4 regions of the Escherichia sp. HH091_1A genome follow, and region 4 is predicted to be linked to each of the others. Evidence: predicted binding sites of a transcription regulator. Region 4 holds the regulator's gene; each other region holds the start of a gene.
What was found. Region 4 encodes LexA, which represses DNA repair genes until DNA is damaged. Its sites were predicted from a motif close to TNCTGTATGTACATACAGNA; they were not measured.
Positions count from the first base shown of each region.

Region 1: a site for LexA is predicted at 4,773-4,792, ahead of uvrB (excinuclease ABC subunit UvrB). Genes of this name have one in related genera too.
Region 2: a site for LexA is predicted at 2,639-2,658, ahead of sulA (SOS-induced cell division inhibitor SulA). Genes of this name have one in related genera too.
Region 3: a site for LexA is predicted at 4,448-4,467, ahead of sbmC (DNA gyrase inhibitor SbmC). Genes of this name have one in related genera too.

Region 1 covers NZ_AP025747.1:957,152-965,381, forward strand. Annotated here, with positions in the region: gene bioA (adenosylmethionine--8-amino-7-oxononanoate transaminase) at 1-598, opposite strand, end outside; gene bioB (biotin synthase BioB) at 685-1,725, shown strand; gene bioF (8-amino-7-oxononanoate synthase) at 1,722-2,876, shown strand; gene bioC (malonyl-ACP O-methyltransferase BioC) at 2,863-3,618, shown strand; gene bioD (dethiobiotin synthase) at 3,611-4,288, shown strand; gene uvrB (excinuclease ABC subunit UvrB) at 4,867-6,888, shown strand; gene QUF14_RS04600 (hypothetical protein) at 7,047-7,814, opposite strand; gene QUF14_RS04605 (hypothetical protein) at 8,106-8,230, opposite strand, start outside.
Region 2 covers NZ_AP025747.1:1,187,934-1,196,163, forward strand. Annotated here, with positions in the region: gene matP (macrodomain Ter protein MatP) at 170-622, shown strand; gene ompA (porin OmpA) at 698-1,750, opposite strand; gene sulA (SOS-induced cell division inhibitor SulA) at 2,107-2,616, opposite strand; partial or broken gene QUF14_RS05600 (Crp/Fnr family transcriptional regulator) at 2,835-2,909, shown strand; one part of gene QUF14_RS05605 (IS3-like element IS2 family transposase) at 3,002-3,317, shown strand; one part of gene QUF14_RS05605 (IS3-like element IS2 family transposase) at 3,317-4,230, shown strand; gene sxy (CRP-S regulon transcriptional coactivator Sxy) at 4,205-4,810, shown strand; gene yccS (YccS family putative transporter) at 4,773-6,935, opposite strand; gene QUF14_RS05620 (YccF domain-containing protein) at 6,945-7,391, opposite strand; gene helD (DNA helicase IV) at 7,514-8,230, shown strand, end outside.
Region 3 covers NZ_AP025747.1:2,493,846-2,502,075, reverse strand. Annotated here, with positions in the region: gene plaP (putrescine/proton symporter PlaP) at 1-173, shown strand, start outside; gene sbcB (exodeoxyribonuclease I) at 248-1,675, opposite strand; partial or broken gene dacD (serine-type D-Ala-D-Ala carboxypeptidase DacD) at 1,884-2,975, shown strand; one part of gene QUF14_RS12660 (IS3 family transposase) at 3,020-3,308, shown strand; AL1L pseudoknot at 3,301-3,417, shown strand; one part of gene QUF14_RS12660 (IS3 family transposase) at 3,308-4,233, shown strand; partial or broken gene QUF14_RS29040 (hypothetical protein) at 4,277-4,363, shown strand; gene sbmC (DNA gyrase inhibitor SbmC) at 4,482-4,955, shown strand; partial or broken gene QUF14_RS12650 (FUSC family protein) at 5,154-5,705, shown strand; gene QUF14_RS12645 (IS110-like element IS621 family transposase) at 5,899-6,879, shown strand; partial or broken gene QUF14_RS12640 (FUSC family protein) at 6,977-7,492, shown strand; gene QUF14_RS12635 (DUF496 family protein) at 7,664-7,993, shown strand; partial or broken gene QUF14_RS12630 (EutP/PduV family microcompartment system protein) at 8,101-8,230, opposite strand, start outside.
Region 4 covers NZ_AP025747.1:4,946,907-4,955,136, reverse strand. Annotated here, with positions in the region: gene dusA (tRNA dihydrouridine(20/20a) synthase DusA) at 1-470, opposite strand, end outside; gene QUF14_RS24525 (DUF2713 family protein) at 831-1,835, opposite strand; gene zur (zinc uptake transcriptional repressor Zur) at 2,152-2,667, shown strand; gene QUF14_RS24515 (CsbD family protein) at 2,709-2,918, opposite strand; gene dinF (MATE family efflux transporter DinF) at 3,034-4,359, opposite strand; gene lexA (transcriptional repressor LexA) at 4,432-5,040, opposite strand; gene dgkA (diacylglycerol kinase) at 5,150-5,518, opposite strand; gene plsB (glycerol-3-phosphate 1-O-acyltransferase PlsB) at 5,689-8,112, shown strand.

The DNA of each region.
Region 1 (8,230 bases), 1.5 Mb from region 4:
CAGCCATCAGGCGCGCAAAGCCCACCATATCGCGTTCATCCCATTCGCCATCCATGCAGCTTTGCGGGGCCGGAGCAAACAAGTTTTCTGGCAGATAGCCTTTCCACAGGCTGTGCATTGAGTTGTCCGGATCGCACACCGACATCGCGCCAAAGGTATCGCCATGATAACCATTGCGGAAGGTCAGAAAACGTTGGCGCGCTTCGCCTTTGGCTTGCCAGTACTGCAACGCCATTTTCATCGCCACTTCCACCGCTACGGAGCCGGAGTCCGCGAGAAAAACGCATTCCAGCGGTTGCGGCGTCATTGCCACCAGTTTGCGGCACAGCTCGATGGCGGGCGTATGGGTGATACCGCCAAACATCACATGCGACATGGCATCAATTTGAGACTTCATTGCCGCATTGAGCTGCGGGTGGTTGTAGCCGTGGATTGCCGCCCACCAGGACGACATACCGTCAACCAGGCGTCTGCCGTCAGACAAAATTAGCTCGCAACCTTCGGCGCTCGCCACCGGATAAACCGGTAGCGGGGAGGTCATGGATGTGTATGGGTGCCAGATATGGCGTTGGTCAAAGGCAAGATCGTCCGTTGTCATAATCGACTTGTAAACCAAATTGAAAAGATTTAGGTTTACAAGTCTACACCGAATTAACAACAAAAAACACGTTTTGGAGAAGCCCCATGGCTCACCACCCACGCTGGACATTGTCGCAAGTCACAGAATTATTTGAAAAACCGTTGTTGGATCTGCTGTTTGAAGCGCAGCAGGTGCATCGTCAGCATTTCGATCCTCGTCAGGTCCAGGTCAGCACTTTGCTGTCGATTAAAACCGGAGCTTGTCCGGAAGATTGCAAATACTGCCCGCAAAGCTCGCGTTATAAAACCGGACTGGAAGCCGAGCGGTTGATGGAAGTTGAACAGGTACTGGAGTCGGCGCGAAAAGCGAAAGCGGCGGGATCGACACGTTTCTGTATGGGCGCGGCGTGGAAGAATCCCCACGAACGAGACATGCCCTATCTGGAGCAGATGGTGCAGGGGGTAAAAGCGATGGGCCTGGAGGCGTGTATGACGCTGGGCACGTTGAGTGAATCTCAGGCGCAGCGCCTTGCGAATGCCGGGCTGGATTACTACAACCACAACCTCGACACCTCGCCGGAGTTTTACGGCAATATCATCACCACACGCACCTATCAGGAACGTCTCGACACGCTGGAAAAAGTGCGTGATGCCGGGATCAAAGTCTGCTCAGGTGGCATTGTAGGCTTAGGCGAAACGGTCAAAGATCGCGCCGGATTATTGCTACAACTGGCAAACCTGCCGACGCCGCCGGAAAGCGTACCAATCAACATGCTGGTGAAGGTGAAAGGCACGCCGCTGGCGGATAACGATGATGTCGATGCCTTTGATTTTATTCGCACTATTGCAGTCGCGCGGATCATGATGCCGACCTCTTACGTGCGCCTTTCTGCCGGACGCGAGCAGATGAACGAACAGACTCAGGCGATGTGCTTTATGGCTGGCGCAAACTCGATTTTCTACGGTTGCAAATTGCTGACCACGCCGAATCCGGAAGAAGATAAAGACCTGCAACTGTTCCGCAAACTGGGGTTAAATCCGCAGCAAACCGCCGTGCTGGCGGGCGATAACGAACAACAGCAACGTCTTGAACAGGCGCTGATGACCCCGGACACTGACGAATATTACAACGCGGCAGCACTATGAGCTGGCAGGAGAAAATCAACGCGGCGCTCGATGCGCGGCGTACTGCCGATGCCCTGCGTCGCCGTTATCCGGTGGCGCAAGGGGCCGGTCGCTGGCTGGTGGCGGATGAATGTCAGTATCTGAACTTTTCCAGTAACGATTATTTAGGTTTAAGTCATCATCCGCACATCATCCGTGCATGGCAGCAGGGGGCGGAACAATTTGGCGTCGGTAGCGGCGGTTCCGGTCACGTCAGCGGTTATAGCGTGGCGCATCAGGCGCTGGAAGAAGAACTGGCCGAGTGGCTGGGCTATTCGCGGGCACTGCTGTTTATCTCTGGTTTTGCCGCTAACCAGGCAGTCATTACCGCGATGACGGCGAAAGAGGACCGTATTGTTGCCGATCGGCTGAGTCACGCCTCATTGCTGGAAGCTGCCAGTTTAAGCCCGTCGCAGCTTCGCCGTTTTACCCATAACGATGTCGCTCATCTGGCGCGACTGCTTGCTTCCCCCTGTCCGGGGCAGCAACTGGTGGTGACAGAAGGCGTGTTCAGCATGGACGGCGATAGTGCGCCACTGGCGGAAATCCAGCAGGTAACGCAACAGCACAATGGCTGGTTGATGGTCGATGATGCCCACGGCACGGGTGTTATCGGTGAACAGGGGCGCGGCAACTGCTGGCTGCAAAAGGTAAAACCAGAATTGCTGGTGGTGACTTTTGGCAAAGGATTTGGCGTCAGCGGGGCAGCGGTGCTTTGCTCCGATACGGTGGCGGATTATCTACTGCAATTTGCCCGCCATCTTATTTACAGCACCAGTATGCCGCCCGCTCAGGCGCAGGCATTACGTGCGTCGCTGGCGGTCATTCGCAGTGATGAGGGTGATGCACGGCGCGAAAAACTGGCGGCACTCATTACGCGTTTTCGTGCCGGAGTACAGGATTTGCCGTTTACGCTTGCTGATTCATACAGCGCCATCCAGCCATTGATTGTCGGTGATAACAGCCGTGCGTTACAACTGGCAGAAAAACTGCGCCAGCAAGGCTGCTGGGTCACGGCGATTCGCCCGCCAACCGTACCCGCTGGTACTGCGCGACTGCGCTTAACGCTAACCGCCGCGCATGAAATGCAGGATATCGACCGTCTGCTGGAGGTGCTGCATGGCAACGGTTAATAAACAAGCCATTGCTGCGGCATTTGGTCGGGCAGCCGCACATTATGAGCAACATGCGGATCTACAGCGCCAGAGTGCTGATGTCTTACTGGCAATGCTCCCACAGCGTAAATACACCCACGTACTGGATGCGGGTTGTGGACCAGGCTGGATGAGCCGCCACTGGCGTGAACGTCACGCGCAGGTGACGGCGTTAGATCTTTCGCCGCCAATGCTTGTTCAGGCACGCCAGAAGGATGCCGCAGACCATTATCTGGCGGGAGATATCGAATCCCTGCCGTTAGCGACTGCAACCTTCGATCTTGCATGGAGCAATCTCGCGGTGCAGTGGTGCGGTAATTTATCCACGGCACTTCGCGAGCTGTGTCGCGTGGTGCGCCCCGGAGGCGTGGTCGCGTTTACCACGCTGGTGCAGGGATCGCTCCCTGAATTGCATCAGGCGTGGCAGGCGGTGGACGAGCGCCCGCATGCTAATCGTTTTTTACCGCCAGATGAAATCGAACAGTCGCTGAACAGCGTGCATTATCAACATCATATTCAGCCCATCACGCTGTGGTTTGCTGATGCGCTCAGTGCCATGCGTTCGCTGAAAGGCATCGGTGCCACGCATCTTCATGAAGGGCGCTACCCACGAATATTAACGCGTTCGCAGTTGCAGCGATTGCAACTGGCCTGGCCGCAACAACAGGGGCGATATCCTCTGACGTATCATCTTTTTTTGGGAGTGATTGCTCGTGAGTAAACGTTATTTTGTCACCGGAACGGATACCGAAGTGGGGAAAACTGTCGCCAGTTGTGCACTTTTACAAGCCGCGAAGGCAGCAGGTTATCGGACGGCAGGTTATAAACCGGTCGCCTCTGGCAGCGAAAAGACCCCGGAAGGCTTACGTAATAGTGACGCGCTGGCGTTACAGCACAACAGCAGCCTGCAGCTGGATTACGCAACGGTAAATCCTTACACCTTCGCAGAACCCACTTCACCGCACATCATCAGCGCGCAAGAGGGCAGGCCGATAGAATCATTGGTGATGAGCGACGGATTACGCGCGCTTGAACAACAGGCTGACTGGGTGTTAGTGGAAGGTGCTGGCGGCTGGTTTACGCCGCTTTCTGACACTTTCACTTTTGCGGATTGGGTAACACAGGAACAACTGCCGGTGATACTGGTAGTTGGTGTGAAACTCGGCTGTATTAATCACGCGATGTTGACGGCACAGGCAATACAACACGCCGGACTCACTCTGGCGGGTTGGGTGGCGAATGATGTCACGCCTCCTGGAAAACGTCACGCTGAATATATGACCACGCTCACCCGCATGATTCCCGCGCCGCTGCTGGGCGAAATTCCCTGGCTTGCAGAAAATCCAGAAAATGCGGCAACCGGAAAGTACATAAACCTTGCCTTGTTGTAGCCATCCTGTATTTGGTTAAATTGCGAGCGAGATCGCGTCTTCGGTTGACTGCAATTTAACCAATTAAATTCTAAAATAATCACGAAAAAAATTTTACTTCCGCATCATGCGGTGAATGTGGGAATTGCCCAGGCGGCGGGGGATAGGGGCTGCAGACAGTTATCCACTATTCCTGTGGATAACCATGTGTATTAGAGTTAGAAAACACGAGGCAAGCGAGAGAATACGCGGCTTGCACGCGAATTGGCGTTAAAGACGGCTCAAAGAAATATCTTTTATTTTTTAACTGGTTAGATAATTGCAATGGCAGTCACTGAAGAGGCATCTCTTGCCATAAAACTGTCATCACTCATCTTGACAAATGTTAAAAAAGCCGTTGCTTTGGGGATAACCCCGTAAGGCCGGAGTTTTATCTCGCCACAGAGTAAATTTTGCTCATGATTGACAGCGGAGTTTACGCTGTAACAGAAATATTATGGTGGGGAACTGTTTTTTTATCCAGTATAATTTGTTGGCATAATTAAGTACGACGAGTAAAATTACATACCTGCCCGCCCAACTCCTTCAGGTAGCGACTCATGAGTAAACCGTTCAAACTGAATTCCGCTTTTAAACCTTCTGGCGATCAGCCAGAGGCGATTCGACGTCTCGAAGAGGGGCTGGAAGATGGCCTGGCGCACCAGACGTTACTCGGTGTAACTGGCTCCGGGAAAACCTTCACCATCGCCAATGTCATTGCTGACCTTCAGCGCCCAACCATGGTACTGGCGCCCAACAAAACGCTGGCGGCCCAACTGTACGGCGAAATGAAAGAGTTCTTCCCGGAAAACGCGGTGGAATATTTCGTCTCATACTACGACTACTATCAGCCGGAAGCCTATGTACCGAGTTCCGACACCTTCATTGAGAAAGATGCCTCGGTAAACGAACATATCGAGCAGATGCGTTTGTCCGCCACCAAAGCGATGCTGGAGCGGCGTGATGTGGTTGTGGTGGCATCGGTTTCCGCGATTTATGGTCTGGGCGATCCTGATTTATATCTCAAGATGATGCTCCATCTTACGGTTGGTATGATTATCGATCAGCGCGCGATCCTGCGTCGACTGGCGGAGCTGCAATACACCCGGAATGATCAAGCCTTCCAGCGCGGTACTTTCCGCGTTCGTGGTGAGGTGATTGATATCTTCCCGGCAGAATCGGATGACATTGCACTTCGCGTGGAACTGTTTGACGAGGAAGTGGAACGATTGTCGTTATTTGATCCGCTAACCGGGCAGATTGTTTCCACCATTCCACGTTTTACCATCTACCCGAAAACGCACTACGTCACGCCGCGCGAGCGCATCGTACAGGCGATGGAAGAGATCAAAGAAGAACTGGCCGCCAGACGCAAAGTGCTGTTGGAGAATAACAAACTGCTGGAAGAGCAGCGGCTGACCCAGCGTACCCAGTTTGATCTGGAGATGATGAACGAACTGGGATATTGCTCGGGGATTGAAAACTACTCGCGCTTCCTCTCCGGCCGTGGACCAGGTGAGCCACCGCCGACGCTGTTTGATTACCTGCCTGCCGATGGGTTGCTGGTCGTCGATGAATCTCACGTCACCATTCCACAAATTGGCGGTATGTATCGCGGTGACCGGGCGCGTAAAGAGACGCTGGTGGAGTACGGTTTCCGCCTACCATCAGCGCTGGATAACCGTCCGCTGAAGTTTGAAGAGTTCGAAGCATTAGCGCCGCAAACCATCTATGTTTCGGCGACGCCGGGTAATTACGAGCTGGAAAAATCCGGTGGTGATGTGGTGGATCAGGTCGTACGTCCAACCGGATTGCTTGACCCGATTATCGAAGTGCGACCGGTGGCAACACAGGTTGATGATCTTCTTTCGGAGATTCGCCAGCGAGCGGCAATTAACGAGCGTGTACTGGTCACAACTCTGACCAAGCGGATGGCGGAAGATCTTACGGAATATCTCGAAGAACACGGCGAGCGTGTGCGTTATCTTCACTCAGATATCGATACCGTCGAGCGCATGGAAATCATCCGCGACTTGCGTCTGGGTGAGTTCGACGTGCTGGTAGGGATCAACTTACTGCGCGAAGGTCTGGATATGCCGGAAGTTTCGCTGGTGGCGATCCTCGACGCCGACAAAGAAGGCTTCCTGCGTTCTGAACGTTCGTTGATCCAGACCATTGGTCGTGCGGCACGTAACGTTAACGGTAAAGCGATTCTCTACGGCGATAAGATCACCCCATCAATGGCGAAAGCGATTGGCGAAACCGAACGTCGCCGCGAGAAACAGCAACGCTACAACGAAGAGCACGGCATTACGCCACAAGGATTAAACAAGAAAGTGGTCGATATCCTGGCGCTGGGGCAGAACATTGCCAAAACCAAAGCGAAGGGCAGAGGAAAATCACGACCGATTGTTGAGCCGGATAATGTGCCGATGGATATGTCGCCGAAGGCGTTGCAGCAGAAAATCCATGAACTGGAAGGGCTGATGATGCAACACGCGCAAAATCTGGAGTTCGAAGAAGCGGCGCAAATTCGTGACCAGTTGCATCAGCTACGTGAGTTGTTCATTGCGGCTTCGTGATGTTGGAGATGGGAAAATGCTCGGTTTCGCTTGTTATGTTCAAAAGCAGTTAACATGCATAGTGCAGTTACACTGGTGAAAAAGGAAGCGTACCAGAGTTGCAAGCGGCTCTGGTACGTTGATGTGCTAAACTAAAACTCATTACTTATTTACGTTATTCATAAAATTTGGCATGTTTTGAATGGTTGCGTTAATACAGAAAGATTTCTTTTTGTTCTCTGGGAAGTAGGATTTTCTGTATTTATTTTCTCTATGACGTCAATCAAGGCATTTGATATCTTAATATTTCCATTGTTAAATGCATATTTGATAAAGCTAAAATATTTATCATGGTCAGTGAGAATTAAATATGGTTTTCTTTTGTACATATCAGTAAGCTCGTTTAAATATTCTAATACGGTTTTATTCACATGCTCGATTGTTAACTCAGGCAATGCAAGTATTAATCTTGTTTCAAAGTCTTGAGTTTTGAAATTACATAATGGAAGACGTTTAATCAAATGGCTAAATAGATTTATTTTATTGATGCTTTCGGTATTCTGGTTTATTAAATAAAGTATGGTGTTGTAATAACTCACTCGTCCTTCGAATGTGCTGAAATCAATCATTTCTCGAAAAAGTTCATCGAAAATGAAAACGTTTTCTGGCGATACTCTGTACAGTTCACTAAGCATTTGAAATGTCAACCCATCTAAAGGTATTCTAAGTTGATACTCTGGTTCACCAGGAACTCTTAACTTATAATAATCACATAATCTGTTTACTTTAGTATCCTGAAATAATTTTAAAAGAAAGGTTGAGTAATCTGAAAGATTAATTCCGGAGAGGCAGTATGCATGACCCAATTTAGTTATGAATTGAAATTTATCTTCAATGTCAGGAATGTTTGTAACTAAATTTAATAGTTCAGTTAATTGTTTTGGCATATCTTCTTTATAGGCTGATTCAATAGTAAAATATAGTGATATAATATCGCTCCCTTTTATTTCAGGTAATGCTTTGAATAAATGGGTATAGAGTTCAATCTTAATTTTTATATTAGAAAATCTTAGCTTCTCCAGAAATCCTTTAAGTTAATCTTGATTTTAATAGCTAGATTTTCAAGATAAGAAATAAATAAAATAATACCTCTTATTTTGTCTTCATCATTATTAAAATGATTGATTATTTCCGGGAATGAGTTTTGTAAGTGTGGTTCTGATAATAACATCTCTTTTTTAAAAAGAAAAGACATAATTGTTAGCGATATCAAGTAAAAAATGTAAATTGCACGGTTCGTAAAAGCAGGGATCATCTATCGATTGAGTAAAAATATTCTGAATAATGAAACTTATGGCCTCTT
Region 2 (8,230 bases), 1.7 Mb from region 4:
TCTGTTGTCAAAGCCGCGATTATACCGTAACCGGCACTGCAGCACACGTAGAAAGCACCGACAATACTCCTGGCATGGGCGTTAAAGCTCACAGGATGGAGATTCTTTTCTTCACTGGCCTAAAAAGCTGATATTCTGTAAAGAGTTACACGGTAACATTGAGATCGCTATGAAATATCAACAACTTGAAAATCTTGAAAGCGGTTGGAAATGGAAGTATCTGGTGAAGAAGCACCGCGAAGGGGAGTTAATCACCCGTTACATAGAAGCCAGTGCCGCCCAGGAAGCCGTCGATGTGTTGCTCTCGCTGGAAAATGAACCCGTGCTGGTAAATGGCTGGATTGACAAGCATATGAATCCAGAGCTGGTCAATCGCATGAAGCAGACCATTCGGGCCAGACGAAAGCGCCATTTTAATGCGGAACACCAGCATACGCGCAAAAAATCGATCGATCTGGAATTTATTGTCTGGCAACGTCTGGCTGGTCTTGCGCAGCGTCGCGGTAAAACACTTTCTGAAACGATTGTTCAGCTGATTGAAGATGCGGAAAACAAAGAGAAATACGCGAATAAAATGTCTTCTTTGAAGCATGATCTGCAGGCATTGCTGGGTAAGGAATAACTGACGAAGTCAGTTCAATTTACTAAAGGCGAAAAAAAACCCCGCAGCTGCGGGGTTTTTCTACCAGACGAGAACTTAAGCCTGCGGCTGAGTTACAACGTCTTTGATGCCTTTAACTTCGATCTCTACGCGACGATCCGGAGCCAGGCAGTCGATCAGCGCAGCACGCTGTTTCACGTTGTCACAGGTGTTGCCAGTAACCGGGTTGGATTCACCCATACCACGTGCAGAGATTTTGTCTGCCGGGATACCTTTAGAGATCAGGTAATCAACAACGGACTGAGCACGACGCTCGGACAGACCCTGGTTGTAAGCGTCAGAACCGATGCGGTCAGTGTAACCCAGAACAACTACGGAACCATCTTTCGGATCCAGGTTGCTCAGCTGGCTGTACAGCTGATCCAGAGCAGCCTGACCTTCCGGTTTCAGGGTTGCTTTGTTGAAGTTGAACAGAACGTCAGACTTCAGAGTGAAGTGCTTGGTCTGTACTTCCGGTGCCGGAGCTGGTGCCGGAGCAACTACTGGAGCTGCTTCGCCCTGACCGAAACGGTAGGAAACACCCAGGCTCAGCAGGCCGTTGTCCGGACGAGTACCGATGGTGTGTGCGTCACCGATGTTGTTAGTCCACTGGTATTCCAGACGGGTAGCGATTTCAGGAGTGATCGCGTACTCAACACCGCCAGCGAAGACCGGAGAAACGCCGGTGTCGTGGTCTTTAGTGGATGCGCCACCAGGTACGTTAGACTTGGTGTCTGCACGCCATACCATACCACCCAGACGAGTGTAAACGTCCAGATCGTCAGTGATTGGGTAACCCAGTTTAGCGGTCAGCTGAACGCCCTGAGCTTTGTATGCGCCGTTGATGTTGTCGCCTTTGTACGGCATACGACCTAACCAGTCGTAACCCATTTCAAAGCCAACATACGGGTTAACCTGGTAACCACCAAAAGCACCTGCACCCAGTTGGTTTTCGTGGGTCGGACCATTGTTGTCGATGAAACCAGTGTCATGGTACTGGGACCAGCCCAGTTTAGCACCAGTGTACCAGGTGTTATCTTTCGGAGCGGCCTGCGCTACGGTAGCGAAACCAGCCAGTGCCACTGCAATCGCGATAGCTGTCTTTTTCATTTTTTGCGCCTCGTTATCATCCAAAATACGCCATGAATATCTCCAACGAGATAACACGGTTAAATCCTTCACCGGGGGATCTGCTCAATATTAACTCTACCGATATCTTCGGCTTATGCCGAGCACCCCTGGCGATGTAAAGTCTACAACGTAGTTGAAAACTTACAAGTGTGAACTCCGTCAGGCATATGAAAAAAAAGTCTTGTATAAGGTATGTTTAATCTTTTTTGTCAGCGGCAATTTACAGAGGAAAATCGCGGAAACCGCTTCAGACAAGACTTCGCAAGGAATATTAGTCACGACTGAAAGCATTGGCTGGGCGACAAAAAAAGTTCCAGGATTACTCCTAAATTTACTTAATGATACAAATTAGAGTGAATTTTTAGCCCGGAAAGTTGTCTCGTTGCGTGAGAGGATGCGCTTACCGGACGCATAATAAACCCCATAGCGTTACCTTCATTTGCCGCATCAACAAGTTCAGCATGCTCTTCTTCAGTCAAATCATCTGCCAACCAACCGATCACCACACTGTAATTGCCCGTGCGTAAAGCGCGAACCATTGACTCCACAGTGTGGCAAGGGGAGAGCTGGCTAATCTGCATCACTTTCGTTAAGGGTAGCCCAGATGCCTGAACCCATTCCCGACTCAGTTTTTGTTGCGGTGTTAACCATAGTTGCCAGCGCGATTGCTGACCGAGTTGCTGTAACAATGGCAACAGTAGAAGTTGCGTCATCATGGGCTGATCTTCGCGATAGACAACTTCACTGATAAGCCCGGCTGTAGTGTTTTCCGTAGAGACACGCGCAATTTTACTTGCTGCGGATGAGAACGACGAAGAACGATGTGCATAGCCTGAAGTGTACATAATCAATCCAGCCCCTGTGAGTTACTGTATGGATGTACAGTACATCCAGTGACGACAAAGATCAACCCTATTTTCGGAAAGAGCCTCGCAAATTTTGTCGTTAGTGACGGGAAAACATAAATTAATCTTGCCCCTTAAGAATAAGTTGCCTATTTTCGTAGTTAACGGATCCGTTAATGTGAATCATTCTTTTATGTTATGATTTTAAAAGGAATTTTATGAAAAGCCTCTCCTATAAGCGGATCTATAAATCACAAGAATACCTGGCAACGTTGGGCACAATTGAATACCGATTAGACTGGCCCCCTGAATCTCCAGACAACCAGTATCACTTAAATAAGTGATAGTCTTAATACTAGTTTTTAGACTAGTCATTGGAGAACAGATGATTGATGTCTTAGGGCCGGAGAAACGCAGACGGCGTACCACACAGGAAAAGATCGCAATTGTTCAGCAGAGCTTTGAACCGGGGATGACGGTCTCCCTCGTTGCCCGGCAACATGGTGTAGCAGCCAGCCAGTTATTTCTCTGGCGTAAGCAATACCAGGAAGGAAGTCTTACTGCTGTCGCCGCCGGAGAACAGGTTGTTCCTGCCTCTGAACTTGCTGCCGCCATGAAGCAGATTAAAGAACTCCAGCGCCTGCTCGGCAAGAAAACGATGGAAAATGAACTCCTCAAAGAAGCCGTTGAATATGGACGGGCAAAAAAGTGGATAGCGCACGCGCCCTTATTGCCCGGGGATGGGGAGTAAGCTTAGTCAGCCGTTGTCTCCGGGTGTCGCGTGCGCAGTTGCACGTCATTCTCAGACGAACCGATGACTGGATGGATGGCCGCCGCAGTCGTCACACTGATGATACGGATGTGCTTCTCCGTATACACCATGTTATCGGAGAGCTGCCCACGTATGGTTATCGTCGGGTATGGGCGCTGCTTCGCAGACAGGCAGAACTTGATGGTATGCCTGCGATCAATGCCAAACGTGTTTACCGGATCATGCGCCAGAATGCGCTGTTGCTTGAGCGAAAACCTGCTGTACCGCCATCGAAACGGGCACATACAGGCAGAGTGGCCGTGAAAGAAAGCAATCAGCGATGGTGCTCTGACGGGTTCGAGTTCTGCTGTGATAACGGAGAGAGACTGCGTGTCACGTTCGCGCTGGACTGCTGTGATCGTGAGGCACTGCACTGGGCGGTCACTACCGGCGGCTTCAACAGTGAAACAGTACAGGACGTCATGCTGGGAGCGGTGGAACGCCGCTTCGGCAACGATCTTCCGTCGTCTCCAGTGGAGTGGCTGACGGATAATGGTTCATGCTACCGGGCTAATGAAACACGCCAGTTCGCCCGGATGTTGGGACTTGAACCGAAGAACACGGCGGTGCGGAGTCCGGAGAGTAACGGAATAGCAGAGAGCTTCGTGAAAACGATAAAGCGTGACTACATCAGTATCATGCCCAAACCAGACGGGTTAACGGCAGCAAAGAACCTTGCAGAGGCGTTCGAGCATTATAACGAATGGCATCCGCATAGTGCGCTGGGTTATCGCTCGCCACGGGAATATCTGCGGCAGCAGGCTTGTAATGGGTTAAGTGATAACAGATGTCTGGAAATATAGGGGCAAATCCACAATTGAATACCGATCATTGTTTGGTAGTTACAGCCTGACCGTTGACGACACGGTGTTTGCGATGGTTTCTGATGGTGAGTTGTATCTTCGGGCTTGTGAGCAAAGTGCACAGTACTGTGTAAAACATCCGCCTGTCTGGCTGACATATAAAAAGTGTGGCCGATCCGTTACCCTCAATTACTATCGGGTTGATGAAAGTCTATGGCGAAATCAACTGAAGCTGGTGCGTCTGTCGAAATATTCTCTCGATGCAGCGCTGAAAGAGAAAAGCACGCGCAATACCCGGGAAAGACTGAAAGATTTGCCTAATATGTCTTTTCATCTGGAAGCGATACTCGGGGAGGTGGGGATTAAGGATGTACGGGCGTTACGTATACTTGGGGCAAAAATGTGTTGGTTGCGACTGCGGCAGCAAAACAGTCTGGTGACAGAAAAGATTCTGTTTATGCTGGAAGGGGCCATTATCGGCATTCATGAAGCTGCGCTCCCGGTGGCACGCCGCCAGGAGCTTGCAGAATGGGCTGACTCTCTTACGCCGAAACAGGAGTTTCCTGCGGAACTTGAGTAATCTGGCGTTGCAGACGACCAATCTCTGGCAGTAATGCAATCAATAACCCGACTTGTTGTACGACCAGAGGTTCTTTGCTGTCTGCCCGTGGTTCAAGTTGCTGCATCCGTTGTTTCAGGTCAGCTAATGCCTGATTGACGCGTTCTTCATCAGCAGGTTGATGATGTAGCGCGTCATCAACATAGCAAACTGCGTCATCAAGAAACGCCAGAATTTCAGGATTAGTTAACTGCTCCCGGTGAGCACCGAGGGCTGAGATATAGCTGGTAAACGTATGGTTAAGGCACAGCAACCGAAACGCGGCCTCGCGAATTTGCGGGGTAACGTTCGGCTCGCTGGACATATTTGATACCACCGACGCCAGTTCAGCATCACGGTTGTGTGCATCGCGGCGGGCAATACGATACGCCAGACGGTTATCACGTCCCTGATGGTATTGCTCCAGTATGGCATCGAGATAGCGACAGTTGGCCTCGGTGGCACGTTCGAGCATGCGCGGCAGATTGCGAAACTTCCAGTCAGGCCAGATGTAGCTCACCGCCGCCCACGCAATGGCACAACCAATCAGCGTATCGATTACGCGAGGTAACGCCACTTCAAAACCTTCACCCAGCAAGTTAAAACAAAGTAGCACCAAAAGTGTGATGAACATCGTTGCATGGGCATATTGCACGTTACGGAAGGCAAAAAAGAGCACGCCGGTAATAACCAGCAGCACCAGCTGCCCTTCCAGTGACGGCACAAACCACAGCACAGGAATGCCAATGGCGATACCTACCAGCGTACCAATAATCCTTAACTTCAGGCGGTGGCGCGTGGCGTTATAGTTTGGCTGGCAGACAAACAAACTTGTCAGCAAGATCCAATACCCGTGATGCATTCCGGTTATCTGAATGATGGCGTAGCCGAAGCACAACACCAGCGACATTCTTACCGCATGACGGAAGAGGGCGGATTCCGGTGTGAAGTGACGGCTAAGACGCAGCCAGATATCACTCAATCCGTGCGGGCTGTCATCAGCGAGCTCATTTTCGTCATTATTATGGGGCAGTGCCTGGGCCTGTTCTGATTCAATTGTTGCCAGTTGGGCATCAATAGCGCGTAAATTGTTCAGCAAAAATCCCAGTGTTTTGAGTAAATCGGCAGGCGCGCCGTTATCGCGCATCCGCTCCAGTGCAGCATCAATATGCGTAAAAGCGCGCTCAAAATGCGGATCATGTTGATAAGGCTGACGCAGCAAAATACAGCGTGACAGTTGCTGGCACGCCTGGCCCTGCATCGACATCAGTCGCTGAAAACGGAACAGCACGTCGCTGTGGCGAAAATGTTCACGCAATGTTTGATACTGAATATGAGAAGAGCTGGCACGCTCGTGAATATCCTGCGCGACAAAGTAATAATGCAGCGTGCGACGCGTTCCCCGTTGACCACGATCGCCACGTAAGCGGGTCAGCAGCGAGAGTTTCGTCTGATTCAATGTCGCCATCAGCTGACCGTTGGCGAGAGCCAAATCGTACAGCGGTGCCTGGCTTTCATCTTCAATATCAGGATCAAACATGCGTGACTTGAGCTCAAGGTAACGCGCCAGTTGTTCATAGCAACGCGCCAGGTTGTCCTGCAGCGGGCGGACCGGGAACAGTAGATGACCAATAAGTGTCAGGACGTTGTACCAGACGGCACCGGCCAGCAGATACATCGGCTGCTGATACCAGTGCTCATACAGTGACGTCCCCAACATAGTGTAAATGGCGATCAGTAACGCACCGAAGGCAATTGTTGCATAGCGTTGACCCAGACCGCCAAGCAAAATGAAGCCGCTGGTAGAGAGCGTTAAGCCAATCGCAAACAGCCAGGGCCGGGGAAACAGCAATTCTACTGAGGCCGAGGCGATAAAAAAGCAGAACAGCGTAATGATGAGGTTACGCAAACGCCCCGCCAGTCGGTCATCGAGATCGGTCAGCGCCGCTGCCACCATCCCCAGCGTCAGCGGAATCGTCAGCTTTACATCACCCAGCCACCACGGAAACGCTGTGGTTCCACAAAGCGCAATAAAAATACGCGCGTAATACAGCCAGGCGCTGTTCCAGGTATAGCGTTTGAGCAAAGGACTTAGCATAAAGGCCATATTAGTGGATTATTCAAAACGACGACGTGCATTGGCTTCACGCGCAGCTTGCGCTGTTTCTACCGATACCACGCGACGACCGACCGGCCATAGTGCAATAGCGGCAATTTTAAAGTTCGCAATGCCGACAGGAATGCCAATGATGGAAATACATTGTGCGATGCCCGTTGCAATGTGCATCAGGCATAACCACCAGCCAAAGAAAATCAGCCAGAAAATATTCAATACCGTACCGCCAGTATTCAGCAGCACATTTTTGCCTGCCGGGTTCAGTTCATCGACATGAATAGCTTCATTGCCATAAGGCACCAGAGACAGTTTAGTGATCTCCCAGCAGGATCGTGTCAGCGGTAAGGTAAAAATTAGCACAATACTGACCAGAGTCGCCAACAGCCAGCCCAGAGTGGTGGCAAATCCGCCAAGCACAAAGTTCAGAATGTTCAAAACGGTACGCATAAAACCTCGCTTTACTGTGGTTTTCAGTAATGGGCGGCAATTGTAACGTTTTTTTGGGCTGGAGCACGTTTTCTCTGACGGTTACACTGATAAGAAATCATTTCGTGTGGATCTACAGAGTCATGGAACTGAAAGCGACAACGCTTGGAAAACGTCTGGCACAGCACCCTTACGATCGGGCGGTGATCCTCAATGCCGGGATTAAAGTCTCCGGCGATCGCCACGAATACCTTATTCCTTTCAATCAATTACTGGCAATTCACTGTAAGCGCGGTCTGGTATGGGGCGAGCTAGAATTTGTACTGCCGGACGAAAAAGTGGTGCGTCTGCACGGCACCGAATGGGGCGAGACGCAGCGTTTTTACCATCATCTTGATGCTCACTGGCGGCGGTGGAGTGCGGAGATGAGCGAAATTGCGGCTGGTGTTTTACGCCAGCAACTGGATTTGATTGCCACGCGTACCGGAGAAAATAAATGGCTGACGCGTGAGCAAACCTCTGGCGTGCAGCAACAAATCCGCCAGGCTTTGTCGGCGTTGCCGTTGCCGGTTAACCGACTGGAAGAATTCGATAACTGCCGTGAGGCGTGGCGTAAATGTCAGGCCTGGTTGAAAGATATTGAAGGCGCACGGTTGCAGCATAATCAGGCGTATACCGAAGCTATGCTTACCGAGTATGCGGATTTTTTCCGCCAGGTCGAATCTTCACCGCTGAATCCGGCGCAGGCCCGGGCAGTCGTTAATGGCGAGCATTCTCTGTTAGTGCTGGCAGGTGCAGGAAGCGGAAAAACGTCGGTGCTGGTGGCCCGTGCAGGCTGGTTGCTGGCGCGTGGTGAAGCG
Region 3 (8,230 bases), 2.5 Mb from region 4:
AGTATCTGTTCCTACCGATGTGTGGTGCGCTGACTGTAGGTGCGCTGTGGGTTAACCTGGAAGAAAGCTCAATGGTTCTGGGTCTGATCTGGGCGGCAATCGGCCTGATTTACCTGGCTTGTGTCACCAAGAGCTTCCGTAACCCGGTTCCGCAGTACGAAGACGTTGCATAATCTTACAAGCCGGATGACATAATCATCCGGTAAATCTCAAAAAGCCGGAGTTTATCGCTCCGGTTTTTTTTGTTTCAGACGATCTCTTCCGCGTACTGCCAAAGCGCTTTTAACAGCGCCACTTTCTCTTTGTCATCGGCATATTGTTGTGCCAGCATCTGCAATTCATCAGCATAGCCCTGCAAAAACTCTGGCGTGAAAACCTGGCGGCGGTGCTCCAGCCAGCGTTGCTGCTCGGCATAATCCAGCGTCCCCGGGAAGTTGCGCGCCCGATAATTGAACAACAGCTTTTCAATCCGTTTATCAACAAAAGTGATATCCAGTGCCGGTAAATTACGCGGCTCGGTTTCCAGCACAATTTTCATTGCTGCACGATCGGCGTCACTGAAAAAGCCATTATAAAGCTGTGCATCCACGTTATCTGAAGGCGTAAACGGTTCGGCTTCGGCGAATATCGCCACCACTTTTTCACGCACTTGCGGATTTTCACGCAGAATTTTCAGGTTATCGAGGCAATGCTGACGATTAATTCCCAGTCGGTCGGCATCTTCCGGGCGTAGCGTATTCGCCTGGGCCAGCACCGGACATTTATTGATATGCACCAGTTTAACCGGAACGGCGGCGTTATCGCCAAGATCGGCTTTTGTGGTATATAGACGCTCGCGCAATGTGTCGCTATCCAGTTCCAGTAATGGCGAAATGTCTCCTGCCAAATCCACCATAATTACGGCATTGCGATTTTCAGGATGCCACGCCAGCGGTGCTACCCAGCTGGTATTGCCACGCCATGCCCCAAACATTCCGGAAACGTGAACCAGGGGTTTCATCTGCGGAACATCAATCAACGCCATCAGTTTGTGTTTATTGCGATGGGTAAAGAGATAATCAAACAGGCGTGGCTGACGCATTTTTACCAGCTTTGCCATCGCAATAGTGGCGTACACATCAGCCATCGCATCGTGGGCGTTGCTATGTTCAATACCATTCGCTTTGGTTAAATGCTCAAGGCGAAAGCTCGGTAGACCGTCATCATTTTCAGGCCAGTTTATTCCTTCCGGGCGCAGGGCATAACAGGCACGCATAACATCCAGTAAATCCCAGCGCGAGTTATCATGCTGCCAGCTCCAGGCGTAAGGATCGTAGAAATTACGATAAAAAACGTTGCGTGTGACTTCGTCGTCGAAACGCACATTGTTGTAGCCCAGAATACAGGTCTTCGGTACGGTAAAAAGCGAGTGAATACGGGCGGCAAACGCGGCTTCGTTTTCTCCTTTCGCCCGTGCTTCCTGCGGGGTAATACCGGTAATTAATACTGCTCCAGGCTGGGGTAAATAGTCATCCGCGGGCTTGCAGTAAAAGACTTCGGGTTCGCCGATGACATTGAATTCGTTATCAGTGCGAATGGCTGCGAACTGTGCAGGGCGATCTAACGCGGGGTGCGTTCCAAAGGTTTCGTAATCGTGAAACAAAAAGGTAGATTGTTGCTTACCGTCATTCATCATTAGGTTAAATCCGTTATTTCTGCTGTCTGCCAGAGTATCAAATATCACCGTGCTAATCAGCTTTAGCGCGACAATTTGGCAGCGAGTGGCAACAGATCATGTCAGATAAAAATGCGAGGGTAGTCACATTTTCTTGCACTTTATTCCAGCCAGTTCATAAGTATTTCCGTAAAAAGAACAGCTATTTGAAACTCCTGAGGGTTTGCTGTTGAAACGCCGTCTTATTATTGCTGCTTCTTTGTTCGTTTTTAACTTATCGTCTGGTTTTGCGGCGGAAAACATTCCTTTTTCACCTCAGCCTCCAGAGATTCATGCCGGGTCCTGGGTACTGATGGATTACACCACCGGACAGATCCTCACCGCGGGTAATGAGCATCAACAGCGCAATCCCGCCAGCCTGACAAAGCTGATGACGGGCTATGTCGTGGATCGCGCTATCGATAGTCATCGCATTACGCCAGACGATATTGTCACCGTGGGGCGTGATGCGTGGGCGAAAGATAATCCGGTGTTTGTCGGTTCTTCACTGATGTTTTTGAAAGAGGGCGATCGCGTATCGGTACGTGATTTAAGCCGTGGTTTAATTGTGGATTCCGGAAATGACGCTTGTGTTGCACTGGCTGACTATATTGCCGGTGGGCAACGGCAGTTTGTTGAAATGATGAACAACTATGCCGAGAAGCTGCATCTCAAGGATACGCATTTTGAAACAGTGCATGGTCTGGATGCACCAGGCCAGCATAGCTCGGCTTATGATTTAGCTGTGCTTTCTCGCGCTATCATCCACGGCGAGCCCGAGTTTTATCATATGTACAGTGAGAAAAGCCTCACCTGGAACGGTATTACCCAGCAAAACCGTAACGGGTTATTGTGGGATAAAACCATGAATGTTGACGGCCTGAAAACGGGTCATACTTCTGGTGCCGGGTTTAATCTCATTGCTTCGGCTGTAGACGGGCAGCGTCGCCTCATTGCAGTGGTAATGGGTGCTGACAGCGCAAAAGGTCGTGAGGACGAGGCAAGAAAATTACTGCGTTGGGGGCAACAAAACTTTACTACGGTGCAAATTTTGCACCGTGGGAAAAAGGTCGGTACGGAACGCATCTGGTATGGTGATAAAGAAAATATCGCCCTGGGAACGGAACAAGAGTTCTGGATGGTGCTACCGAAAGCCGAAATTCCACATATCAAAGCCAAATATACCCTTGATGGTAAAGAACTCACTGCGCCAATTAGCGCCCATCAGCGGGTAGGGGAAATTGAACTTTACGACCGTGATAAACAGGTGGCTGAACCGCCCCGGAAATCCTGGAGACTAAACTCCCTGAGAAAGAGGTAAACAGGATGACTAAAAATACTCGTTTTTCCCCCGAAGTCCGTCAGCGGGCGATTCGTATGGTTCTGGAAAGTCAGGATGAATATGACTCACAGTGGGCGGCAATTTGTTCCATTGCCCCAAAGATTGGCTGTACGCCGGAGACTCTGCGTGTCTGGGTTCGCCAGCATGAGCGGGATACCGGGGGCGGTGATGGTGGGCTCACCAGCGCTGAACGTCAGCGTCTGAAAGAGCTGGAACGTGAAAATCGTGAACTGCGCCGCAGTAACGATATCCTTCGCCAGGCTTCCGCTTATTTTGCGAAGGCGGAGTTCGACCGCCTCTGGAAAAAATGATGCCACTGCTGGATAAGCTGCGTGAGCAGTACGGGGTCGGACCGGTATGCAGCGAACTGCATATTGCCCCGTCAACGTATTACCATTGTCAGCAACAGCGACATCATCCGGATAAACGCAGTGCCCGTGCGCAGCACGATGACTGGCTGAAGAGAGAGATACAGCGCGTATACGATGAAAATCATCAGGTGTACGGTGTGCGTAAAGTCTGGCGTCAGTTGTTACGGGAAGGAATCAGGGTGGCCAGATGTACAGTGGCGCGCCTCATGGCGGTTATGGGACTTGCCGGTGTTCTCCGGGGTAAAAAGGTCCGCACTACCGTCAGCCGGAAAACCGTTGCCACAGGTGACCGCGTAAACCGTCAGTTCGTGGCAGAACGTCCTGACCAGCTGTGGGTGGCTGATTTTACTTACGTCAGCACATGGCAGGGCTTCGTCTATGTGGCGTTTATCATTGATGTGTTTGCCGGATACATCGTGGGGTGGCGGGTCTCATCGTCTATGGAAACGACATTCGTGCTGGATGCGCTGGAGCAGGCGTTGTGGGCCCGTCGTCCGTCTGGCACCATCCATCACAGCGATAAAGGCTCTCAGTATGTGTCACTGGCCTATACGGAGCGACTAAAAGAAGCCGGATTACTGGCATCAACAGGGAGTACAGGCGACTCGTATGACAACGCGATGGCTGAGAGCATCAATGGTCTTTACAAAGCGGAGGTAATACACCGTAAGAGCTGGAAAAACCGTGCAGAAGTGGAACTGGCCACACTAACGTGGGTGGACTGGTATAACAATCGACGATTGCTGGGAAGGCTGGGCCATACTCCTCCGGCAGAAGCAGAAAAAGCTTATTATGCTTCCATCGGAAACAATGATCTGGCAGCCTGAGTTCACAGATAAAACACTCTCCAGGAAACCCGGGGCGGTTCAGGCGCACTGGCCGCTGGTTACCCTGGAATCTGTCGGGGAAGGCAGCATGTTTTCCCGCCTGAGTGATTATTTCCACCATAAGGCCTGACCTTTCTTTTGCAGCAGACTGGCAGGAGTGCGAGTCTGCTCGCATAATCAACACTCATTCCTTGTGGTTTTAATATTGCAACTATACTGTATATAAAAACAGTATTAATGGAGGCGTCATGAACTACGAGATTAAGCAGGAAGATAAACGTACCGTTGCAGGTTTCCATCTCGTTGGCCCGTGGGAACAGACGGTAAAGAAAGGCTTTGAGCAGTTGATGATGTGGGTAGATAGCAAAAATATTGTGCCGAAGGAGTGGGTTGCTGTCTATTACGACAATCCAGATGAAACACCCGCCGAAAAATTACGCTGCGACACCGTCGTGACGGTGCCGAATAACTTTACGCTCCCTGAAAACAGTGAGGGCGTCATTCTGACAGAAATTTCAGGTGGTCAGTATGCGGTGGCGGTGGCGCGTGTAGTCGATGATGATTTTGCTAAACCCTGGTATCAATTCTTTAATAGCCTCTTGCAGGACAGTGCTTATGAAATGTTACCAAAGCCCTGCTTCGAGGTTTACTTGAACAATGGCGCGGAAGAGGGGTACTGGGATATCGAAATGTATGTTGCGGTGCAGCCAAAACATCACTAATTCATCTCAGGGCGGTGTGTTGACGCGAAGACCACTCTTTTTTTGAAAGCGAAAAGAGTAAGATGCGCCTTTCAAATTTTTCGCTCCTGCCGGGAAATTACACTGTTCCCGGTATGTCCGTCGGATAATTCAGGGGCGCGTCTTCTGGCCGACAGATGTGTTATGAGCGCTTTTAATCTTCATTAACGGAGTTTCTGCGTGCGTGCCGATAAGTCATTAAGCCCGTTTGAAATCCGGGTATACCGCCATTACCGCATTGTGCATGGTACTCGGGTCGCGCTGGCATTCCTGCTCACTTTTCTCATTATCCGCCTGTTTACTATCCCGGAAAGCACCTGGCCGCTGGTCACCATGGTGGTGATTATGGGGCCAATCTCGTTCTGGGGTAACGTTGTCCCTCGCGCATTCGAACGTATTGGCGGTACGGTGTTGGGGTCGATTTTAGGTCTTATCGCTCTGCAACTGGAGTTAATCTCGTTACCGCTGATGTTAGTCTGGTGCGCGGCGGCTATGTTTCTTTGTGGTTGGCTGGCGCTGGGCAAGAAACCGTATCAAGGTTTATTGATTGGGGTGACTCTGGCAATTGTTGTTGGTTCCCCGACAGGTGAAATTGATACGGCGTTATGGCGAAGCGGCGATGTGATCCTCGGCTCTTTACTGGCAATGTTGTTTACCGGCATCTGGCCACAACGGGCGTTCATCCACTGGCGCATTCAACTGGCAAAAAGTCTGACCGAGTATAATCGGGTCTTGTATTATCCCTCCTGTGCAGAGAAAATCGGCCAGTTTTCTCTGCCTGCAGTCCGCATGCCGTATCGGGCCTTAGGTTTTCAACCTGTTGCGTAGATTTATGCAGCGGACTGCCTTTCTCCCAAAGTGATAAACCGGACAGTATCATGGACCGGTTTTCCCGGTAATCCGTATTTGCAAGGTTGGTTTCACGATGGAACATGAACTTCATTATATCGGTATCGACACCGCTAAAGAGAAACTGGATGTCGATGTGTTGCGTCCTGATGGTCGTCATCGCACCAAAAAATTCGCTAACACCACTAAAGGGCACGATGAGCTGGTGAGCTGGCTGAAGGGTCACAAGATTGACCATGCGCATATCTGCATCGAAGCGACCGGCACCTATATGGAACCTGTCGCAGAGTGCCTTTACGATGCAGGCTACATAGTGTCAGTCATTAATCCTGCGTTGGGTAAAGCTTTCGCTCAGAGTGAAGGACTGCGTAACAAGACTGATACCGTGGATGCGCGCATGCTGGCAGAGTTCTGTCGTCAGAAGCGCCCTGCAGCCTGGGAAGCGCCTCACCCGCTTGAACGCGCGTTGCGTGCCCTGGTAGTACGCCACCAGGCGCTGACAGATATGCACACGCAGGAACTGAACCGCACTGAAACGGCGCGGGAAGTCCAGAGACCGAGCATTGATGCTCACCTTCTGTGGCTTGAAGCAGAGCTGAAGCGTCTTGAGAAGCAGATAAAAGACCTGACAGACGATGATCCGGATATGAAACACCGCAGGAAACTGCTGGAAAGTATCCCGGGTATCGGAGAGAAAACATCTGCGGTATTACTGGCTTATATCGGTCTGAAGGACCGCTTCGCCCATGCCAGACAGTTCGCCGCTTTTGCGGGTCTGACACCACGGCGTTATGAATCAGGCAGTAGTGTGAGAGGGGCAAGCCGGTTGAGTAAAGCCGGACATGTGTCGCTTCGCAGGGCGTTGTATATGCCTGCAATGGTAGCCACCAGTAAGACTGAGTGGGGACGGGCGTTCCGCGACCGTCTGGCGGCTAATGGCAAGAAAGGAAAAGTGATTCTCGGCGCGATGATGCGCAAGCTGGCACAGGTGGCGTATGGAGTGCTGAAGTCAGGCGTACCGTTCGATGCGTCACGGCATAATCCGGTAGCTGCGTAAAAATCGCGGAAGGGATGAAAAAAACAGCGCCTGACGGCGCTGTGTCTGGCATGCCTGCAATCTGGGAAACCAGGGTAGAAAAAAACTTGCAGGCCATAACAGTATCTATCAATCTGCATTCTCACCGAACTTACTCGAACGCCCGCGTCTGGAAAGCCATCTACAAAAACTCCTGACCGATGCCGTGAAAATGCGTGGGCTGATTGCGCCCGCCAGCAAAGAAACCCGTATTCCAAAATCGATATATGAAGGTATCCAGACCATTAATCGCAATCTGGTTTGTATGCTGGAGTTGCAAATCAATGCATACTGGGCCACGCGCCCCAGCCATTTCGTGTTATTGAACGCGCAAAAACTTCGTGATACCCAGCACATGATGCAGCAAATACTGCTGAGCCTTGTTCATGCGCTGTACGAAGGTAATCCGCAGCCGGTTTTTGCCAATACGGAAAAATTGAACGATGCTGTGGAAGAGCTGCGTCAGTTGCTTGACAACCACCATGACCTGAAGGTCGTGGAAACACCAATTTATGGCTATGTGTGGCTGAACATGGAAACGGCACATCAGCTTGAGTTGCTATCGAATCTGATTTGCCGGGCCTTGCGCAAATAATTCCTGAACTTCAGAATCATCTTGCTGCTGCTTCGATTCAGCAAGGATAAAGGGTATGATAGTGAAAAGGGATAAAAGCATTGTCATCTGCGGCAGCTATGAGTAATGTTGGCCCTAACGAATAGCGGTTGCTTAAACGAATCCGACTCTCACATTATCAGGGGTATAAAAATGGAAACTACCAAGCCTTCATTCCAGGATGTACTGGAATTTGTTCGTCTGTTCCGTCGTAAGAACAAACTGCAACGTGAAATTCAGGACGTTGAGAAAAAGATCCGTGACAACCAGAAGCGCGTCCTGCTGCTGGACAACCTGAGTGATTACATCAAGCCGGGGATGAGCGTTGAAGCAATCCAGGGCATCATCGCCAGCATGAAAGGTGACTATGAAGATCGCGTTGACGATTACATCATCAAAAATGCCGAGCTCTCCAAAGAACGCCGCGATATCTCCAAAAAGCTGAAAGCTATGGGCGAAATGAAAAACGGCGAAGCGAAGTAATTCCTGTTTTATTCAATGAGGGTTGCCCGGTAACCCTCATTGCTCATTGCTCATTGTTTCTTTTCTGTGTATCACCGTCATCATTCCCATCTGATAACCTATTGAAATTAGCGATAGCCTTCTTCTGTATGCAGCAAGGCAAAAAGTTCTGCAACTCCATTGTTATTAACCGCACTGGTTACTAACACATTGTGCGCTCCAGCTTCCCGTAACCAACTTTTCACCAAAGATATTTGT
Region 4 (8,230 bases):
CCAATACGCGTTTTCACCGTCACCGGAATCGATACGACATCGCGCATCGCTTTCACGCAGTCGGCAACCAGCTGCGCATTGCCCATCAGGCACGCACCAAACATGCCGTTCTGTACCCGGTCAGACGGGCAGCCGACATTCAGGTTGATCTCATCATATCCGCGCGTTTCTGCCAGCTTCGCACACTGCGCCAGCGCCGCCGGATCGCTACCGCCCAGTTGCAACGCTACCGGATGTTCTTCTTCACTGTACGCCAGGTAATCACCTTTACCGTGAATAATCGCCCCTGTGGTCACCATTTCTGTATACAGCAACGTATTGCGGGAAAGCAGACGCAGGAAATAACGGCAGTGTCTGTCCGTCCAGTCGAGCATTGGTGCAACGCTAAACCGACCACTCCAGTGAACGTCGGTTTTTTCAGGCATTGCGCTGGTTTGGTTGATTTTTTGCATTTCAGAATTACCGTGCATTTTCAAATGTAGAGATTATTTTAACGATATATCATGGAGTTATGTTATTCAGCATCACTGTTCAGGAGGCTCAATAGCGGGGTACTATACCATAACAACAGGAAGCGCCTGGCTCTTTGAAAAAGAAAAATGAGATTCCTTCAAAGCGTGACGCTCTCGCGAATTGAAGAAATAATCTTATTAGATGTTAGCGTGTGAAAAGCAATGATAAACAATTCAGTTTCGACGATAAATAAAAAATCACACATAAAACCGTGTTGAACTATCTCGCGGCGAATGGCATTGATAGATAAAAAAGAACCCAAGCAATGTTGGGTTCTTTTATGTAAAAAATCCCATACTACAGAGAAAATTCACATTTTATTTTTTTAACACAATATCGAATAGGTCATAAATGAACTTAATAATATCTTCGTTAATGAGATCGTTGTCATTTATATCTTTGTCATTCATATCTTTGCCAATTACAATGGGTCCCGTTGAGTCTGGGTCAAATGATTGAACGAATTTAATTAACGTCTCACCTGCAGTCTGCATTTTTGTAATGTCTGTGATGTCTTTATTGTCTTCTTCAGCCTTCTTTTTCCTCTCATTCAGAATTAAATTAAAATCCAGTTCATTTTTATCTACTAATTCTTTCATATCCCTCAGGCTTTTTTTCATCACTTGACGAGATAATATTTTTATCTTACTTGTTATGTGGTTTTCACAATAATCATTAACTCTTCGTGCTGTTGCTATGATATCAGCTGATGCACTACCATATGAGAATGAAAGTAAAAGGGAAGCCAAGGGTTTTAAGCGAGCATCGTTCTTTGCTTTATATGCATTTTCCAAATTTAAAAAACCTTCGCTTACAGTTTTTAGATGTAATGACGCTACAGGTACTTTACCATAGGGTTTATCATAAAATAGCTGAATTGCGGAGGGAAGGTCATTCTGATTTATTACATCGAAAGTACACCTGTCTATTAGAGTTGCATCGCTATTTTCCATTGGATTACAAACAAAATCCATCGCATAATGAAAAATCGCCCGTTCTACAAATGCAGAAATATAGTCACGATCACCTAATTGCTCATTAGTGCACTCTACAATACACTCGTCAACCCAATCTTTGAGAGCATTTATTCGTCCAATTAAGGAAACATTCTTTTCACTTGCAGTCCATAAATTATGGGTAATCCTCTGAATAAACAAATCTATTTTTGCAATAATCGCAGCGCGATTACTCATCGTTGCATAATCAACCGATTTATTATACAGATCCTTAAGTTTTCCCGAGCTTACATCTTTATTATCGTATTGATTTGAGTTGAGGCTTTTATTAAAGTAATCTCTTGAACTTCCTATTATACTTGACATAATTTATCCACCTTTTTACCGAGCTGTATCATTCATATAATTCATTTGACAAAAAGTCACTATCAAAAATCGCTCATAATTTCTGATCTGTAGGCATACTTTCAAACGCATTTAAATAAATAGCGAGTTAACTTCAAGCAATGTATTTAAAAATGGAGTAATAATTATTGTCATGTTGATAATGGTGTCACCTGGCTATACAACACCTTACCTATGAAACAGAAAATCAACATTACAACAACAATAAGGGTTCTCGGTGTTTTTCCTGGAACATGGTAAAGTAAGGACATTCTTAACCCACACCTTGAGGTGCCCGATGGAAAAGACCACAACGCAGGAATTATTAGCGCAGGCTGAAAAACTCTGTGCGCAGCGTAATGTGCGCCTGACCCCGCAGCGCCTGGAAGTGTTACGCCTGATGAGTCTGCAGGATGGCGCTATCAGCGCTTACGATCTGCTTGATTTGCTGCGCGAAGCTGAACCGCAAGCCAAGCCGCCAACGGTTTATCGCGCGCTGGATTTTCTGCTTGAGCAAGGTTTTGTGCATAAGGTGGAATCCACCAACAGTTATGTGCTCTGTCATCTGTTCGACCAGCCCACCCATACTTCAGCCATGTTTATTTGCGATCGCTGCGGCGCAGTGAAAGAAGAGTGTGCAGAAGGCGTGGAAGACATTATGCATACGCTGGCGGCAAAAATGGGGTTTGCCCTGCGGCATAATGTGATTGAAGCACATGGGCTCTGTGCGGCATGCGTGGAAGTGGAAGCGTGTCGTCATCCTGAACAGTGCCAGCATGATCACTCTTTGCAGGTGAAAAAGAAACCGCGTTAAGAGGGCGTACATCCTTGTACACGTCGGGCAGGAGGGATTAATTACCAGCGATATTCATTGCGGGTTTCCCAATCCACGACCTCTTTTTCTGCCTGATCTTTCTGATAACCATAACGTTCCTGGATTTTACCGACCAGTTGATCACGTTTACCTTCAATGATCGTCATATCATCATCGGTCAGTTTGCCCCATTGCTCTTTCACTTTACCTTTAAACTGTTTCCAGTTACCGCCGGCTTCATCTTTATTCATAATCAAGACCTCATCGTTAGGTTGTGAATGAGAGTACGCTCACTTTTCTTCTGAACGTGAGATTAAGTGTAGTCAGGAATTTTACCCAGGATTATTTATTCAGAATTTTTAACCGTCACGTTGCTGCAAACCAGGTACCGTTGCGCCAGTGACGCTGCCAGATAGCTGCCAGAGAAAGCCCGCGCAGCGCCAGAAAGACAGTTAACGCCAACCACAAACCATGATTGCCCAGCCACGGCAGCGTAAGGAGCGTCAGGGCAAAACCTGCTGCTGCTACCGCCATACTGTTACGCATTTCAGCCGCACGCGTTGCGCCTATAAACATGCCATCCAGTAGATAACACCAGACACCGACCAATGGCAAAATCACCTGCCAGATAAGATAGCAGTCGGCCAGCTGCTGAATCTGGGTTAACGACGTCAACAACGCAATGATGTGTTCCCCTGCCAGTAAATAAATCACCGAAAACAGCAGTGCAACGATCCCCGACTGGCGGCACGCTGCGCGCCAGACCTCCAATAGCTGGCTCCCGTCGCGCGCACCGTACGCCTGACCTGAATGCGCTTCAACCGCGTAGGCAAAACCATCAAGCGCATAGGCGGTAAAGGTGAGTAGAGTCATCAGAACCGCGTTTACCGCGATGATGTCACTTCCAAGTCGTGCGCCAAGTACGGTGATCGCACCAAAACAGAGTTGCAGCAACAGCGAGCGCAGCATGATATCGCGGTTAAGCGCCAGCAAACGGCGGAAATTACCTCGCCAGGCTTTTTTCAGCATTTCGCCGGAGATACCGCGTGTTTTGATGATTTTACGCACTAGTAGCAGACCAATCAGCAATGTTGCATATTCCGCAATAACCGTCGCCAGCGCAGCGCCCTGCACGTTCATATGCAGCCCCATCACCAGCCAGACATCCAGCACTATGTTGAGAATATTGCCGGCTACTAACAAAATTACTGGCGCACGGGCATATTGCACGCCGAGTAGCCAGCCAAGTAACACCAGATTCGCCAGCGACGCCGGTGCGCTTAACCAGCGGATTTCAAGAAAGCGCCGCGCCTGTTCCAGCACTGCTTCGCTACCGCCAACAATATGCAGCGCCAGATCGATAATCGGCGTACGCAGTAGCGCAATTAACGCCCCAGCCCCCAGAGCCAACAGCAACGGCTGTACCAGCGCACGGGCTAATGCCTGGGGATTTTGGGCACCATAAGCCTGCGCAGTAAGCCCGGTGGTGCTCATGCGCAAAAACAGCAACAGCATAAAGAGAAAGCTGGTCGCCGTTGCACCAACCGCCACACCGCCCAGATAAACCGGACTATCAAGATGACCAATAACCGCCGTATCGACCAGCCCAAGCAACGGGACGGTGATATTGGAGAAAATCATGGGTAAGGCGAGATGCCAGAGTGCTTTATCAGATGAAGTGAGGAATGCCATGCAGACAAGCCTGATGAAGAGAGATGAAAAACAAACCGCGACGCCAGGCGGCATCGCGGTCTCAGAGATATGTCACAGCCAGTCGCCGTTGCGAATAACCCCAACCGCCAGCCCTTCAATCGTGAAGCTTTGCTGACGAAGGTCAACGACAATCGGTTTAAACTCACTGTTTTCTGGCAACAGTTCGACTTTATTGCCCTGTTTTTTCAGACGCTTAACGGTAACTTCGTCATCAATACGAGCGACGACGACCTGACCATTACGTACGTCCTGAGTTTTATGCACAGCCAGCAAGTCGCCATCCATAATGCCGATATCTTTCATCGACATCCCGCTGACGCGCAGCAGGAAATCCGCATTCGGTTTGAACAAGGAAGGATCAACCTGATAATGACCTTCAATGTGCTGCTGCGCCAGAAGCGGTTCACCGGCAGCCACACGACCTACCAGTGGCAACCCCTCTTCCTCTTCCTGTAACAGACGAATCCCGCGTGATGCGCCGGAAACAATTTCAATAACGCCTTTGCGTGCCAGCGCTTTCAGATGTTCTTCAGCCGCGTTTGGGGAACGGAACCCCAAACGCTGCGCGATTTCCGCACGCGTCGGCGGCATACCTGTCTGGCTGATGTGATCACGGATGAGATCAAACACCTCTTGCTGCCTGGCCGTTAACGCTTTCATTCCGCCCCCTGGGTGTATATACAGTTATGCTGTGAGTATATACAGCAAAAGGCGATTTTGGAACCATAAACTGCACAATAAACCAGAGATTTATCGAATTCTGGAAGGGTTATCCAAAATGCGACCATAACAGGATGCACCAGGTAATCACGGCGACGATAATCGCGATCAGTACCGCAGCGGACCCCATATCTTTAGCGCGTCCGGAAAGCTCATGGTATTCAGAGCCAATTCGGTCAACCACGGCTTCAATGGCACTATTGAGAATTTCCACAATCATCACCAGCATGACGGAGCTGATAAGCAGCACGCGAGTAATCGCGTCCACATCCAGCCAGCAGGCGATGACCACCGCCAACAATACCGCTACGCCTTCCTGACGGAATGCCGCTTCGTTGATCCATGCCGCGCGTAACCCCTTCCAGGAATAGCCAGCAGCTTTGATAATTCGAGTGAATCCAGTGGTATTATTGGCCATTGAAAGAACCTTTTTACATTATGAGCGTCAATATCAGTGTACCGTTAAATCCGATGATTCGGGTTTGCGTAACGCCGCGCGAAACATGAGCGGATACCACAGAATTTCCCATGAGTTTCTGCTATCCTTGCCGCGCATTTGCATTATTAACCAGAGGCTTTACATCGTTTATGTCCGGCTGGCCACGAATTTACTACAAATTACTGAATTTACCATTAAGCATCCTGGTAAAAAGCAAGTCTATTCCGGCAGATCCTGCCCCGGAACTGGGACTGGATACCTCTCGTCCAATTATGTACGTTTTACCGTACAACTCGAAAGCAGATTTGCTGACGTTGCGCGCCCAGTGTCTGGCACATGACCTGCCTGACCCCTTAGAGCCGCTGGAGATTGACGGCACGCTACTGCCGCGCTATGTGTTCATTCACGGCGGGCCGCGTGTTTTCACCTATTACACACCGAAAGAAGAGTCCATTAAGCTGTTCCACGACTATCTTGATTTGCATCGTAGCAATCCAAATCTGGATGTGCAGATGGTGCCAGTATCGGTGATGTTCGGTCGCGCGCCTGGGCGGGAAAAAGGTGAAGTGAACCCACCGCTGCGTATGCTAAATGGCGTGCAGAAATTTTTCGCCGTACTGTGGCTCGGTCGCGACAGTTTTGTGCGTTTCTCACCGTCAGTTTCTCTGCGCCGCATGGCCGATGAACACGGCACGGATAAAACTATCGCCCAGAAACTAGCGCGCGTGGCACGTATGCACTTTGCTCGTCAGCGTCTGGCTGCCGTAGGTCCACGTCTTCCTGCCCGTCAGGATCTGTTTAATAAGCTGCTCGCCTCCCGCGCCATTGCCAAAGCGGTAGAAGATGAAGCGCGCAGCAAAAAAATCTCCCATGAAAAAGCGCAGCAGAACGCCATTGCACTGATGGAAGAGATTGCGGCGAATTTCTCTTACGAGATGATTCGCCTGACTGACCGTATTCTGGGCTTCACCTGGAACCGACTTTATCAGGGCATTAACGTCCATAACGCTGAGCGCGTTCGCCAGCTGGCTCATGACGGTCATGAGTTGGTATATGTGCCTTGCCACCGCAGTCACATGGACTACCTGCTGCTTTCTTACGTGCTCTATCACCAGGGGCTGGTGCCACCGCATATCGCCGCCGGGATCAACCTGAACTTCTGGCCTGCCGGGCCGATTTTCCGCCGTCTGGGTGCGTTCTTTATTCGCCGTACGTTTAAAGGCAATAAGCTCTATTCCACCGTTTTCCGTGAGTATCTAGGCGAACTGTTCAGCCGTGGTTATTCCGTCGAGTATTTCGTGGAAGGCGGTCGTTCCCGTACGGGGCGTTTGCTGGATCCGAAAACCGGTACGCTGTCGATGACCATTCAGGCGATGCTGCGTGGCGGCACGCGTCCGATTACGCTGATTCCGATCTACATCGGTTATGAGCACGTCATGGAAGTGGGTACTTACGCCAAAGAACTGCGCGGTGCAACGAAAGAGAAAGAGAGCCTGCCGCAGATGCTGCGCGGTTTAAGCAAGCTGCGTAATCTCGGTCAGGGTTACGTCAACTTCGGTGAACCAATGCCGTTGATGACCTACCTTAACCAGCACGTACCAGACTGGCGTGAATCTATCGATCCCATCGAAGCGGTGCGTCCGGCCTGGTTAACGCCGACGGTCAATAATATTGCTGCCGATCTGATGGTACGCATTAACAACGCAGGCGCGGCAAACGCCATGAACCTGTGCTGTACTGCGCTTCTGGCGTCACGTCAGCGCTCACTCACCCGCGAGCAGTTAACCGAGCAACTCAACTGCTACCTGGATCTGATGCGCAATGTACCTTACTCCACGGACTCTACCGTTCCTTCAGCCAGCGCCAGCGAGCTTATCGATCACGCGCTGCAAATGAACAAGTTTGAAGTCGAGAAAGACACTATCGGCGACATCATCATTCTGCCGCGCGAGCAAGCGGTGCTGATGACCTACTATCGCAACAACATTGCGCATATGTTGGTGCTGCCTTCGCTGATGGCGGCAATTGTCACCCAGCATCGCCACATCTCCCGCGACGTATTGATGGAGCACGTCAATGTGCTTTACCCAATGCTGAAAGCGGAGCTGTTCCTGCGCTGGGATCGCGACGAATTGCCAGACGTTATTGATGCGCTGGCAAATGAGATGCAACGTCAGGGGCTGATTACCCTGCAAGATGATGAGTTGCATATCAACCCGGCGCATTCTCGCACGCTACAGCTGCTGGCCGCAGGCGCGCGCGAAACGCTGCAACGTTATGCCATCACCTTCTGGCTGTTGAGCGCCAACCCGTCGATCAACCGCGGTACGCTGGAAAAAGAGAGCCGCACCGTCGCGCAACGTCTCTCCGTGCTGCACGGTATCAACGCGCCGGAGTTCTTCGACAAGGCGGTGTTCAGTTCTCTGGTGCTGACACTGCGTGATGAAGGGTATATCAGCGATAGCGGCGACGCCGAACCGGCAGAAACGATGAAGGTGTATCAGTTGTTGGCGGAGTTGATTACATCAGACGTGCGTTTGACGATTGAGAGTGCGACGCAGGGCGAAGGGTAATCAGTGAGAATTGCCGGATGCGGCGCAAACGCCCTATTCGGCCTACCATGATCTGCAAATTCAATAAATTGCGATCTGTTGTGTAGGCCTTAGAAGCGCAGCGCATCAGGCAGTTTTG